DNA from 4 places in the Streptomyces sp. NPDC057486 genome. Region 4 is predicted to be linked to each of the others. Evidence: riboswitches for the same ligand, from Rfam matches in the RefSeq annotation. Region 4 holds a riboswitch; each other region holds the start of a gene.
The links. Region 4 has a riboswitch for cobalamin ahead of ACFU6I_RS35860 (ribonucleoside-diphosphate reductase subunit alpha). Riboswitches for the same ligand answer to the same signal wherever they lie in the genome.

Region 1 (3,401 bases), on a different contig from region 4:
CCGGTCTGGGTCATCGTCTCCGCCGGTCTGGCCATCGCACTCGGCACCTACCTGGGTGGCTGGCGCATCATCCGCACCATGGGCAGCGGCCTCACCGAGCTCACGCCGCCGCAGGGCTTCGCCGCCCAGACCAGCGCGGCCACAGTCATCCTGGCCTCCTCGCACCTCGGCTTCTCCCTCTCCACCACCCAGTCCTGCTCCGGCGCCGTGATGGGTGCGGGGCTCGGCCGCCGGGGCGGTGTGGTCCGCTGGTCCACCGCCACCCGGATGTTCGTCGCCTGGGGTCTGACCCTGCCGGCCGCGGGTCTGGTCGGCGCGGGCGCGGAGTTCCTCACCAAGCAGGGCACCTGGGGTGTCGCCGTCGTCGCCGTCCTGCTCGTCGCGGGCTCCGGAGCGATCTGGCTGCTGTCCCGGCGCAAGCCGGTCGGGCACGACGATGTCGCGCCCGACGGCGAGGACGCCGAACCGGCGGGTGTCATCACCACCGCCATCGCGGCCGTCACCCCGCCGCCCACCGGGGCGGCCGCGATCGCCACGGCAGTGGACACCACGGACCTCAAGACCACCATCCCGGCCCAGCCCGGAACCGTCGCCGCCGATCCGGCGCGGCCCGCCACGGTGTAAGGACAGATCACCATGAACATCGACTGGGCAGCTCTCGGCTCCGTTTTCGGCGTCTCGCTCGTCGTCACCGTCGCACTGGTGGGCCTCTTCACCCTGGGCATCGTCGGACTCTCCAAGCAGCCCGAACCGGCCGCACAGGGCGGCTCCGCCGGAGGCTCCCTCGTGCTCGCCCGTGCGGGTGCGTACCTCTGCTTCGGGCTCTGCGCGGCCGCGGTCGCGTACGGGATCTATCTGATCGTCGCCTGAGCCCCTTCCCGCGCTCCCCCGTCGGGCCGGACACACCTCGCGTGTGTCCGGCCCGATGTGCGTCTGCGCACACTGCACCGCCGCAGGTCAACGCCAGGTTGACGGGCGTTCGCGCAGCGTGGTGGACTGCCGGAGCCATTTACGGCGACAGCAGAGGAAGCCGGTGCGAATCCGGCGCGGTCCCGCCACTGTCACCGGGGAGCAGTCCCCCACACCGGAAGTCACGGCTCGCGCACGCGGGCTGGAAGGCCGGGGGAACTGCGGATCCGGGAGCCAGGAGACTCTCGCCGCCGGTCACGTCGAACCAGGGCGCGGACCCTGAGTGAGGACATATCGCCATGCCCGGCTGCCGTGCGTCCGCCGTTTCTGTGCCGCTCCCACCAGGAGCCGGCTGTACGAAGGTTCTTCGAGGCAGTTCGGCCGGTTGAGCCGTGCGAGCCGACCGCATCTTCGCGTACGGCGCCGCCGCCGGTCTGATCGGCGATCTGCTGCTCGGTGATCCCCGCCGGGGGCATCCGGTCGCCGCCTTCGGGCGGGCCGCGGCGGGCGTCGAACGGCGCCTGTGGCGCGACCACCGCGGGTGGGGCGCCCTGCACACCCTGGTCTGCGCCGGAGGCGCCGCGGGTGGAGCCGCGCTGGCCGCCCGTGCCGTACGCCGTCATCCCGCCGCCTCCGTCGCCCTGACCGCGGCCGCCACCTGGTCCGTCGTCGGCGGCACCTCGCTGGGTCGCGAGGCGCGCGCCGTCGGCGGCGCGCTCGCCGCCGGTGACATCGAGCTGGCCCGGGAGCGGCTCCCCCATCTGTGCGGGCGCGACCCGCACTCCCTCGACGGGCCGCAGATCGCACGCGCCGTGGTGGAGTCCGTGGCCGAGAACACCTCGGACGCGGTGGTCGGCGCGCTGGTGTGGGGCGCGCTGGGTGGCGTACCCGGACTCGTCGCCTTCCGCGCCGTCAACACCCTCGACGCGATGGTCGGGCACAAGTCGCCCCGCCATCTGCGCTACGGCTGGGCCTCGGCCCGCCTGGACGACGTCGCGGGCTGGCCCGGCGCCCGGCTCACCGCCGTGCTCGCCGTGGTTGCCGGGGGGCAGCCACGGCGAGCGTTGCGGGCCTGGCGGGCGGACGCGGGCAGGCATCCGAGCCCCAACGCGGGTCCGGTGGAGGCCTCGTTCGCGGGGGCGCTCGGCGTACGGCTCGGCGGGACCCTCGCGTACGGCGGACGTGTCGAGCACCGGCCGGTACTGAACGGCGCGACCGGCCGTGCGGTGGAGACCGGGGACATCGAGCGCGCGGTGCGGCTGTCGCGCCGGGTGGGGGTGCTGGCCCTCGGCGTGTGCGCGGCGGGCCGGCTGATCGCGGGACGGTGGTCGCCCCCGGGGCGGCGTCCGGCCGCGGGACGGAGCGGGAAATGAGCGGCGGACTGCTGGTCGCCGGAACCACGTCGGACGCGGGCAAGAGCGTCGTCACCGCAGGCATCTGCCGGTGGCTGGTGCGCCAGGGCGTCAAGGTCGCGCCGTTCAAGGCGCAGAACATGTCGCTGAACTCGTTCGTGACCCGCGAGGGCGCGGAGATCGGACGAGCACAGGCGATGCAGGCGCAGGCCGCCCGGGTGGAACCGACCGCGCTGATGAACCCGGTGCTGCTCAAGCCCGGCAGCGACCGGTCCAGTCAGGTCGTCCTGATGGGCAGGCCGGTGGGCGAGATGAGCGCGCGCGGTTACCACGGGGGGCGACAGGAATCCCTGTTCGGTACGGTCGTGGGCTGCCTGGAACAGCTTCGGGGCACCTATGACGCCGTGATCTGCGAGGGGGCGGGCAGCCCGGCCGAGATCAATCTGCGGCGCACCGACATCGTGAACATGGGGATCGCGCGGGCCGCGGGGTTCCCCGTCGTCGTCGTCGGCGACATCGACCGCGGTGGCGTCTTCGCCTCGTTCTTCGGCACGACGGCACTGCTCGGCGCCGAGGACCAGGCGCTGATCGCCGGCTATCTGGTCAACAAGTTCCGCGGCGACGTGTCGCTCCTGGAACCGGGTCTCGACATGCTGCACGGGCTGACCGGGCGACGGACGTACGGAGTGCTGCCGTTCGCCCACGGTCTGGGCATCGACGAGGAGGACGGACTGCGGGTCTCGCTGCGCGGGGCCGTACGCGAGTCGGTCGTCGCGCCGCCGCACGGCGAGGACGTGCTGCGGGTCGCGGTGTGTGCCGTACCGCTGATGTCGAACTTCACCGATGTGGACGCACTGGCCGCCGAACCGGGTGTCGTGGTCCGGTTCGTGGACCGGGCGGAGGAGCTGACCGACGCGGATCTGGTGATCGTGCCCGGCACGCGCGGGACGGTGAAGGCGCTGGCCTGGCTGCGGGAACGGGGGCTGGCCGACGCGCTGCTGCGGCGGGCGGCGGAGGGGCGTCCGGTGCTCGGCATCTGTGGCGGGTTCCAGGTGCTCGCGGAGCGGATCGAGGACGAGGTGGAGTCGCGGGCGGGGCGGGTCGACGGGCTCGGGCTGCTGCCGGTGCGGATCCGGTTCG
Region 2 (3,401 bases), on a different contig from region 4:
GCTGCGTCGACCGGGGCCCATGTCAGCGGAAGGCCGCCACGTGATGCTCCGCCCACTGCGCGAGGGTCAAGGCACTGCTGCCCACCCCTGCAGGCAGCAAAAATTCCGATAATTCCGGTGCGCCGAAGCTCGCCGTCGTGATAGTCCGACGGGTCATGGGAGATCTTGTGACACCTCGACTCGTACTCCACCCGTTGAGTCCCGCCGAGGCGGAAAACGTAGTGGCCCACCGTCCGGGGCCGGGTGCCCTGTGGGCACCGGAGTACCCCACCGACGGCGACAAGGCCGGGGCCAGGCATTTCTTGGAGCATTGCGCCGACTCCGGCAACCCCCAGCCGTTCGGCGCCTACGAGATCCGCCTCCGCCAGGACGGACACGCCATAGGCGGAGTGGGTTTTCACGGCGCTCCGAACGCGGAGGGGCAGGTGACGATCGGCTACGGTCTGACCCCTGCGGCGCGCGGCAAGGGGTACGCCTCCGAGGCGCTGCGGGCGCTGCTGGAGTTCGCCCGCGACGAGGGCATCGCCGCCGTGAACGGCGATGCCGACCTCGACAACATCGCGTCCCATCGCGTCATGGTGGCGGCAGGCATGCGTTTCGTCCGGGCGGACGACCGGGTGAAGTACTTCCTCATCGAATGGTCGGACACGCCGGAGGCGCCGGACACGACAGAGGTGACGTACGTGGCTGAAGCCACCGCCGCGACGGACGCCGTATAAGGGACAGAACCCGCCGGGACGCTCCGGCGGGTTCTGCCGTCATACGGCCGACGAGTCGGCCGGCGCCTCAGCCCGCAGCGGCGGCCGCATGGGACGAGGTACCGCCCCCGGACGTCACCGCACCGGTCTTCGGCACCAGCAGTCGCTCGGTCAGATAGCCGAAGACCAGACCGAAAGTGGTCCACAGCGTGGCCTGAACGGCGAGAGTGGCGAGGCGGAACTCCCACAGCAGACTCGCCGGGAAGTCCTTTCCGACCTCGTTGAACGAGGGCAGGAAGGCGTAGGCCAGCCCGATGACGAGCACATAGGCGGCGGACGCCGCGATGGACGCGTTCCAGTTGCCGAGGCGGGGAGCCAGCCGCTTGCCGAAGATGACGGCAGCGACGGCCAGCAGCACGCTGAGGGCGACCATCAGGAAGAACAGGGTGGTGCGTTGGCCGATCGTGTCGGGGTTTCCGACAGCCGGCGGATTGGCCGGGTACTTGAGGAACGGCACGACATACACGGTCAGCAGGGCGCCGAACGCGATCAATGCGGCCGTGGCCCTCGGGCCGAACCTGCCGATGCGGCCGAGGGCGTAGCAGAAGACCAGCGCGGCGATGCCGCCGACAGCCACGCCGAAGACCAGGACACCGGTGGCGAGACCCGCGGTGGACTGCATGGTGCGGCTGACGAGCTCCTCGCCGCCGCCGTGGTCGTGGCTGTGAGCCTCTTCGAGGGCGATCGCCGCGTCCACCCGGGACTCACCGAGGAAGTAGGCGACGGCAAGAGCGAGCGCGCCCGCGACAAGTCCGGCCAGCATGCCGCGGACGAGCAGGGCTCTGACGGATATGGAGTTCATGAGGGTTCCCCTGAGGTGCGCAGCGTGTCAGTGGCAGGGGAAACCGAGCAGGTGGCGACCGTCGTGAACCCACTCGTGGACACCTTCGCCGGAAATGAGGGCGGTGGCACCCTGCTCGGCGCCGACGAAGTACAGGAGGACGAGCATGAGGATGCCGAAGAAGACCGCCCACGGGGCAATGGCCTTCAGCGAGATGGGGGTGATAGCGGGTGTTGCGACGCTTGCGGGGGCAGCAGTCTGTGCCATGGCAGAACCTCCTGAGGGAACACGCGTCCCGATCGTGGTGCCTGAGACGACAGTGCCGGGTCTGACTTCCCGTACAGGTACGGGTTCACAGTGGCGCGACCGTGCCGGATTCTCACCGGACTTCCATCACACCGTCGTCATGCTCGTCGCGACCATACCGCCTGCGGGCACCCGCCGCCATGGCGCCATCCGCGGGGCCGGAAGGCCCGGAGGCCATGGTGTGCTTACCCGAGAGTCCACAGTTCAGGGAGTTGACACCGGTGTTGACGATACAGGTGATGTTGATCTCACCGGCGCTCAATGCGGCGCTGCGCGAAGCCCGTTTCGACGGTGACGCCCCGCTCGACGCGTCCGGTGTCCGGCGGGCGCGTGCGGCCGCGGACGCGGTGCCTGCCGCCGGCCGCCGGGTGCACGGCGCGGACGAACGGTGCGCCGGGACCGCCGAGGCGCTGGGGCTGCGGTCCGACCCCGAACCACCCCTCCGTGGCTGGGACTTGGGGCGCTGGACCGGGCAGCGGCTGGCCGAGGTGAGCGAGGCCGAGCCGGAGGCGGTCTCGGACTGGCTGTCCGGCCCTTCGGCGGCACCGCACGGCGGTGAGTCGCTGCTGGACCTGTGTACGCGGGTAGGCGGCTGGCTGGACTCGTTGCATCGGGACGGCACCGGTGACGGCCGCGTGATCGCCGTGGTCGAACCCGCAGTGGTGCGCGCTGCGATCGTGCATGCGCTGGGTCTTCCGCCGCAGGCGTTCTGGCGGCTGGATGTCGCCCCGTTGACGCTGACCGAGCTCACCGGCCGGTCCGGCCGCTGGAACCTGCGCTGCGGGCGGTCCCTGAGCACCGGAACCGTCGCCCCGTGACCCGGCGTCGTCCTTCGCACCGCCGGACCGTCCACCCCGTCCGTTGCGTCAGGTCACAGCACATCTCCGCGCGGGCCCGCCGGTGGGTCCGCCCACACACCCGTACCGCTCGAGCAATGTGGACAAATGGTACGTAAAATGGCCAAGGCGTTCGAACCCACCGTCTCTTCGGAAGGGCGACCGACCATGACCGATCAAACACAGGTGAAGCGGCCCGAAACCACCCGCTCGCAATCAGAGGCCACGCACGAAGCGGGACCGCACGGCGGAAACCGCCGAACGGAACCCGGGTCGCGGGGCCGAACCACGATCGCCGACGGCGTGGTGGCGAAGATCGCCGGGCTGGCGGCCCGGGATGTGCCCGGAGTCCAGGGCATGGGAGGGGGATTCGCCCGCGGCATGGGGGCCGTGCGGGAGCGGGTTCCCGGAGCGGGAGGTCAGTCCGTCACCAGCGGTGTCAAGGTCGAGGTCGGCGAGGTCCAGGCGGCGGTCGACCTGTCGATCATCGTCGAATACGGGTACTCGATCGTCGAGCTCACGGGCGACGTCCGGACCGAAGTGATCGCCGCCATCGAGCGGATGACCGGTCTGGAGGTCGTGGAGGTCAACATCCTGGTGAGCGACGTGAAGCTGCCCGACGAGGAAGAGGAACAGCAGCCGGAGAGGCGGGTCGCGTAGCGGTTCGCCGGACCGGATCGCGCGTGGTCGAGAGGGCCCGTCGGACCGCCTCGTCGGCCC
Region 3 (3,401 bases), on a different contig from region 4:
AGGCGGACGCCGTGTGCCCGCCGCCGGAGACCTGCTCGCCGCACCCCGAGGCGGGGTAGCCGGAGATCGCGCAGAGCAGGGCATCGCTGTTGTAGCGCAGCGGCTTGGCCACCGAGGCGAGCGCCTCGGCGGTGCTCGCCCCGGGGGCCACCTGCGCGCAGGCGGTGCGCAGCGCGGGCGGTGTCTCCCCGGCCGGGGCGTCCGCCGGCGCGCCGGGGTCGATGACGAGCGCGACGCGCTTGGTGCCGCCCTTGGCGGGGGTGTCCGCGCAGACGGTCGCGAAGTCGGGGGTGCGGCGCGGCTTCGCCGAGTCCTGGGAGTCCTCGCTCACGGAGAACCGGAAGCCCTGCACTGACCCGTCGGCGGGCCGGACGAGCGAGGGGCCCTGGGTGGCATAGGCCCAGCCGGACCCCTTGCCCTCCCAGAACGACCAGTAGCGGTAGCCGGCCGCATGGGCGGTGCCCGCGCCGAGCACGGTCAGAGCGGCGCCGAGCACCAGCAGCAGCGCGACGGCCACCCGTCCGCCGAACGCATTCCCCGCACGATTTCCCGCTCGGTTCACGGCTGCTGGGGCTTCCGGCGGCTGCTGATCAGGAAGCCGATGCCCGCACCGGCGGCGAGGCCGATACCGACCAGCCACCACACCCCGAGACCGGCGTCGTCGCTGGTGCCGGCCTCGGCCGAGAAGTCGTCCGGGGTCTCACTGGGCGTGATGACGGCGGCGGGCGCGGGTCCGCTCGCGTTCAGCTCCCGGATCAGGTCGACGCCGCCGAAGTCGTGGGCGTCGGCGCCGGTCGCGTGCGCGGCCAGGACCAGCTGGGCGTAGGCGGCGGGGCCGCCCTCCTCGGCCCAGCTCCTGGAGTTCTTCTGCAGCCAGCCGACCGCGCCGGCCGCCTTGTTCTTGTGGCCGGCCGAGGCCAGGGCGACGACCGCGTCCGCGGTGTTGCCGACGTCGGGCTGCGGGGTGGTGTCGTCGGCGCCCGGCATCGGCGGCAGGTTCAGGTGGTTGCCGTTCTTCGCGAGGGCGTCCGCGAGGTAGAAGGCGCCGTTCCGGGCGGCCTGCTCCGGCTTGACGACGTCGCTCGTCCCGCAGGCCGGCGGCTTGCCCTCGACCGCGGCGTTGTCCCCGGCGGCCAGTCCCTTGCCCATCGAGCCGAGTACGGCGGCCGCGGTGGCATCCGCGTTCGCGGCGAGCTTCCCGGCCTTGTCGGGCTGGTACGCGAACGCGCCGCCGTCCTTGTCGCCGCACGGGATCGCGAGCGCGAGCAGCGCGTCGTACGGGGTTTTGCCGCCCGGATTCGTCATGTCGCCGATCCGCTGGCCCTGCCGGGCCAGCGCGCCGATCACGACGGAGGTGGAGTTGGCGTCGCTGGGGGAGCCCGGGTTGTAGCCCCAGCCGCCGTCCTCGTTCTGGATGGACTTCAGCCAGCGGACGCCGTTGTTGACGATGTCGCCGTGCCCGCCGATTTCCGCCAGCGCCTGCACCGCGGCGGCGGTCGCATTGGTGTCCAGCATGGTCTTGGCGTCGCACGGCTTGGAGACATCGGCGCGGTACGAGGCGTAGGCGCCGTTCGCGCACTGCTGGGCGATCAGCCAGTCCACCGACTTCGTCGCGGGCACGACCCCCTCGATGCGCTGGGCGAGGAACGCCAGCGACTGCCGCCAGACCCCGTCGTACGTCGGGTCCTTGGTGCCGTACAGCCCGGAGGGCAGCGCGACGGACGGGGTGGGGGAGGGAGACGGCGCCGCGACCGCGGCCGGGGCAGCGGCCGCACAGAGCACGGTGGCGGTGGCGGCGAGCGCTGCTGCGCTGCGGCGTACGGTCATGGCGGGCTGGGCCTCTCCTGTGGGGAACCGGGCACAGGCACACACAGGCACCAGGCTCCGGCCCCGTATTCCTCGACGGTGCCGGTCACCGGGGTTCCGGTGACGCGAGCCGGTCACGACCGCGGACAGGGCAGCCCGACTCACCGCTGTGTCGGCGGCTCACGGTTGCGTGGTCAGTGCCGGATTTGCACCGGCTTCCCCCTGAACGGGCATGATGACGACTCGCACATTCTACCGGGGCATAGCCCGCCCCTTCCGGGCGGAGGGCCGCCTCACACCGCGACGTACGTCACCGGCCCGCTGCCCGGCACCGCCTCCGCGCGCCCCAGCTTCACCAGCCGGCGCACATGGGCCTCCGCCTCGGAGACGGCGATGTTCCGCGAGCCGTACGGGATCTGTTCCCAGGGCCGGTTCCACTCCATCCGCTCGGCCAGTTGCCACGGCGTCAACGGGGTGGCGAGCAGAGCGAGCAGTCCGGTCAGCCGCTCCTCGTGATGGTCGAGGAGTTCCCGTACGCGCCCCGCCGCGTCCGTGAACGCGTGCTGGTGGGCGGGCAGCACCTCGGCGACCCCGAGCCGGCCGATGCGCTCCAGTGAGTCCAGGTAGTCGCCCAGGGGGTCGGTGACCGCCGCGTCGTCCGGGTCTTCGTACAGCCCGATGTGGGGGCTGATCCCGGGCAGCAGATGGTCGCCGGAGAAGAGGCGGCCGCGGCCGGGCAGATCGGCCGGATGGTCCTCCTCCAGGTGCAGGCAGACATGGCCGGGGGTGTGGCCCGGCGTCCAGATCGCCCGGAGCCGCCGGCCCGCGAGGTCGAGCAGCTCGCCGGGGACGATCTCGCGGTCCGGAAGGGCGGCGCGCAGTCCGGGGAGCGTGCGCATCCGGCCGCCCGTGCGGGCGGCGCGCAGCGGGGCGAGGTGCTCCTCGGGTGCGCCGGCCGCGGCGAGCTTCGCCGCCAGGTAGGTCAGCCAGGTGCCCGGTTCGGACTCACGGGTACGGCGCACGATCGCCGTGTCCGCGGCATGCATCGCGATCCACGCCCCCGACGCCTCGCGGACCTGTCCGGAGAGTCCGTGGTGGTCGGGATGGTGGTGGGTGATGACCACGCCGTGGATGCCGGCGATGTCCACACCCACGGCGGCGACTCCGGCGGCCAGGGTGTCCCAGGCGTCGGGGTCGTCCCAGCCGGTGTCGACGAGGACCGGCCCGCGATCGGTGTCGAGGACATGCACCAGGGTGTGGCCGAGCGGGTTGTCCGGGATCGGGACCTTGATGGACCACACGCCGCCGCCGTGCTCGGTCACCTGTGTCATGGGCTCCCCATCTCTCGCGTCGGCCCCTGGCCGCGCTGTGCCACCCCCACTGTAACGAGAACTTGTTTCATTAGTAGCCCAAGTCGACCATCCCTGCAGGGGTGTTGCAGTGGCCCTGTCCGGGGCGTGGACTCCTGGAACTGGAACTGGTATCAGTTCTGACACAGAGTCAGATATGACATCGGGTGTGGAGTCGGTACGTGCCGGGTCGCGGGAGGCAGCAGCCATGACCGAGCTTGTGGAACACGGAAAACTGTTCATCGG
Region 4 (3,401 bases):
AGCCGCAGCCGGAAGAAGACGTCCTGGAGCCCCATCGCGCCCAGCCCCACCGGACGCCAGCGGGCGTTGGAGCGGCCGGCCTGCTCGCTCGGGTAGAAGTTGATGTCGACGACCCGGTCGAGGAACGTCACGGCGGTACGGACGGTGGCGTCCAGCCGCTCCCAGTCGATGTCGCCGTCGGCCACGAACGAACCGAGGTTGACCGAACCGAGGTTGCAGACGGCGGTCTCGCCGTCGTCGGTGACTTCGAGGATCTCGGTGCACAGGTTCGACGAGTGGACGACGCGACCCGGCTCCGCCGTCTGATTGGCCGTCCGGTTGGAGGCGTCCTTGAACGTCATCCAGCCCTGACCTGTCTGCGCGAGCGTCCGCATCATCCGGCCGTACAGCTCACGCGCGGGCATCGACTTGCGGGCCAGGCCCTTGGCCTCGGCGGCCCGGTACGCGGCGTCGAACTCGTCGCCCCACAGGTCGACCAGTTCCGGCACGTCGGCGGGGGAGAACAGCGACCAGTCGCCGTCCGCGTCGACCCGGCGCATGAACTCGTCAGGGATCCAGTGCGCCAGGTTGAGGTTGTGCGTACGCCGCTGGTCCTCGCCCGTGTTGTCGCGCAGCTCCAGGAATTCCTCGATGTCCGCGTGCCACGTCTCCAGGTAGACGGCGGCGGCGCCCTTGCGGCGGCCGCCCTGGTTCACTGCGGCGACCGAGGCGTCGAGCGTCTTCAGGAACGGCACGATGCCGTTGGAGTGCCCATTGGTACCGCGGATCAGCGAGCCGCGGGCGCGGATGCGGGAGTACGACAGGCCGATGCCGCCCGCGTGCTTGGAGAGCCGTGCCACCTGGTGGTAGCGGTCGTAGATCGAGTCGAGTTCGTCCAGCGGCGAGTCCAGCAGATAGCAGGAGGACATCTGCGGGTGCCGGGTGCCGGAGTTGAAGAGCGTGGGGGAGGAGGGGAGGTAGTCGAGGCGGCTCATCAGGCCGTACAGCGAGGCGACCTCGTCCAGTGCGCGTACCGACTCGTCCTCGGCGAGACCGGCGGCGACGCGCAGCATGAAGTGCTGCGGCGTCTCGATGACCTGGCGGGTGAGCGGGTGGCGCAGGAGATAACGGCTGTGCAGCGTCCGCAGCCCGAAGTAGCCGAACCGGTCGTCGGCGCCGTCGGCGAGGGACTGCTCGACCAGCGCGTCGAGCCGCGCCGCGTGGAGTGCCACGAAAGCGGCCGTGCGGTCCGCGATCAGACCCTCGCGGTGGCCGACGGCGACCGAGGCGGAGAACGACAGCGCGCCCTGACCGGCCGCCTCGTCCGCGATGGTGCGGGTCAGGAGGCGGGCGGCGAGCCGGGAGTACGCGGGGTCCTCGGCGATCAGACCCGCGGCGGCCTCGGTGGCCAGCGCGCGCAACTCCGCCTCGTCCGACGCGGCGTTGCGGCCGCGCAGCGCGGCGGCGGCGACGCGGCCGGGGTCGGTGTCGGGCAGATCGGCAGTGAGGTCGGTCAGGGTCCGCAGCAGTGCGGTCCCGGGTCCGTCGTTCGTGGTTCCCGCGGACTCGGCGACTGAAGCCGGATCGGCTGGCGCGATGGTCACGTGGTGCTCTCCCTCGCTCGGCTCTGGGCCGGCGGGGGAGCGGGGCAGCCGCGCGGAGGCATGCCCGAAGAAGGAGGGCAGCCCTGCGTGCGGCGTCCACCGGCCCATCCGCGAGGCCCGGACGTCTGGGCGTCCGGATCGGTCGAGCCGGACGCGCTGTCGGCAGGTCCTCGGACTTTCAGGGTGCGCAAAAGGGCACCGAATACACCGTTGCGGGACAGTTCCGGATTCACACCGGATTTCCCTGCGGCGACAGCGAGCACGAGCATACATGTGGGGGCCGCCCGATGAGGCGGCCCCCACATGTTGTGTCGCATCGGTTCAGAGGCTCAGGCTGTAGGTGAGGAGCGAGAGGCCTTCGACGGGATCCCAGTCCCGTTCCGGCGTGCGTACGAAGCCGAGTCGATGGTAGATCCGGTGGGCGCCGAGCATGGTCGGCTGGGTGGACAGGACGAGCCGCGCGACGCCCTCCGTGGCCCGTGCCCGGTCGATACAGGCCCGCACGAGCGCCTCGCCCGCCCCGTGGCCGCGTGCCTTCCGTGCGACCGCGAGCATCCGGAACTCGGCCTCGTCGGGGCGGGCGATGTCGGCCCACGGATTGCCGGGCGGCGCGTAGGTGACTCCGCCGAGGAGCGTGCCGTCGGCACCGACGGCGACGAGCACGTCGGCCTCGGCGACGCGACGGGGGACGTCCCGGAGCGTTTCGAGATACGGGTCGTCGGCGCCGAGGTCGAGCAGGCCGTCGTCGAGGTAGGCGTGGGCGGTGATCTCCCCGAGGGCGGTGTGTTCCGTCGGGGAGATCGGGCGGATCGAAAGGTCCATGCCGGGAGTGTGCCGTACGGGTGGGACGGCACCGGACGGGCTGGGGTGCAGCCCGTCCGGCGCCCTGCGATCGCACGCACCGGACGACGCTCCTCATGGGGCGGACGCCGCCGGTCGCGGCACCAGTGCTGAGACCGGAACTAGCCGGCGGACGGGCTCGCGTCGGGTGACGGGCTCGACTCGGGCCGGGCCGACGGGAGTTCCACCCGGACGCCCGGGTCGCCCGCGTCCGCCGTGTAGTCCGCGGGGGAGGTCTCGTCGACCCCCGCCGGGGCCTTCACCGCGTTCAGGACGATCGTCAGCACCACGGTCACCACGGCGTTCAGCACGAACGCCGTCAGACCGATGTAGCCGATCTCGCCGATCCCCGGGATCTCCTTCGAGGATCCGCCGAAGTGCGCCTGGGTCGGGCTCGCCACTCCGTACGCGGCGAGCGTGCCGTACACCATGCCGACCGCCCAGCCCGCGAGCAGCGCCCAGCGGTGGAACCACCGGGTGAACAGGCCGCCGACCAGCGCCGGGAACGTCTGCAGGATCCAGATCCCGCCGAGCAGCTGGAAGTTGATCGCGACCGTCTTGTCCATGGTGAGGACGAAGGCGAGCGCGCCGACCTTCACCAGCAGCGACACCAGCTTGGAGACCTTGGTCTCCTGGGCCGCGGTCGCGTCGGGCTTCAGGAAGTCCTTGTAGATGTTCCGGGTGAAGAGGTTCGCCGCGGCGATCGACATGATCGCGGCGGGCACCAGCGCGCCGATGCCGATCGCGGCGAACGCCACACCGGCGAACCAGTCGGGGAACATGTTCTCGAACAGCTGCGGGATCGCCAACTGTCCGTTCTCCACCTTGACTCCGGCGGCGATCGCCATGAAGCCGAGCAACGCCAGCAGGCCCAGCATCAGCGAGTACAGCGGCAGGATCGTGGTGTTCCGCCGGATCACCTCACGGCTGCGGCTGGAGAGCGTCGCCGTGATCGAGTGCGGGTACATGAAGAGGGCG

Region 1: linked by a shared signal. The riboswitch ahead of ACFU6I_RS28460 (cobalamin biosynthesis protein) and the one ahead of ACFU6I_RS35860 (ribonucleoside-diphosphate reductase subunit alpha) in region 4 are both predicted to bind cobalamin.
Region 2: linked by a shared signal. The riboswitch ahead of ACFU6I_RS48065 (CbtB-domain containing protein) and the one ahead of ACFU6I_RS35860 (ribonucleoside-diphosphate reductase subunit alpha) in region 4 are both predicted to bind cobalamin.
Region 3: linked by a shared signal. The riboswitch ahead of ACFU6I_RS02115 (prenyltransferase/squalene oxidase repeat-containing protein) and the one ahead of ACFU6I_RS35860 (ribonucleoside-diphosphate reductase subunit alpha) in region 4 are both predicted to bind cobalamin.

The regions. Positions count from the first base shown of each region.
Region 1 covers NZ_JBHVEE010000070.1:32,959-36,359, forward strand. Annotated here, with positions in the region: gene ACFU6I_RS28450 (anion permease) at 1-624, shown strand, start outside; gene ACFU6I_RS28455 (hypothetical protein) at 637-870, shown strand; cobalamin riboswitch at 1,023-1,154, shown strand; gene ACFU6I_RS28460 (cobalamin biosynthesis protein) at 1,302-2,282, shown strand; partial or broken gene ACFU6I_RS28465 (cobyric acid synthase) at 2,279-3,401, shown strand, end outside.
Region 2 covers NZ_JBHVEE010000277.1:127-3,527, forward strand. Annotated here, with positions in the region: gene ACFU6I_RS48055 (GNAT family N-acetyltransferase) at 156-719, shown strand; gene ACFU6I_RS48060 (CbtA family protein) at 787-1,560, opposite strand; gene ACFU6I_RS48065 (CbtB-domain containing protein) at 1,588-1,806, opposite strand; adenosylcobalamin (AdoCbl) riboswitch at 1,810-1,958, opposite strand; gene ACFU6I_RS48070 (histidine phosphatase family protein) at 2,085-2,663, shown strand; gene ACFU6I_RS48075 (Asp23/Gls24 family envelope stress response protein) at 2,850-3,341, shown strand.
Region 3 covers NZ_JBHVEE010000002.1:114,646-118,046, forward strand. Annotated here, with positions in the region: gene ACFU6I_RS02110 (SCO2322 family protein) at 1-517, opposite strand, end outside; gene ACFU6I_RS02115 (prenyltransferase/squalene oxidase repeat-containing protein) at 559-1,827, opposite strand; cobalamin riboswitch at 1,934-2,068, opposite strand; gene ACFU6I_RS02120 (MBL fold metallo-hydrolase) at 2,100-3,137, opposite strand; gene ACFU6I_RS02125 (aldehyde dehydrogenase) at 3,364-3,401, shown strand, end outside.
Region 4 covers NZ_JBHVEE010000111.1:19,766-23,166, forward strand. Annotated here, with positions in the region: gene ACFU6I_RS35860 (ribonucleoside-diphosphate reductase subunit alpha) at 1-1,583, opposite strand, end outside; cobalamin riboswitch at 1,727-1,865, opposite strand; gene ACFU6I_RS35865 (GNAT family N-acetyltransferase) at 1,905-2,405, opposite strand; gene mctP (monocarboxylate uptake permease MctP) at 2,546-3,401, opposite strand, start outside.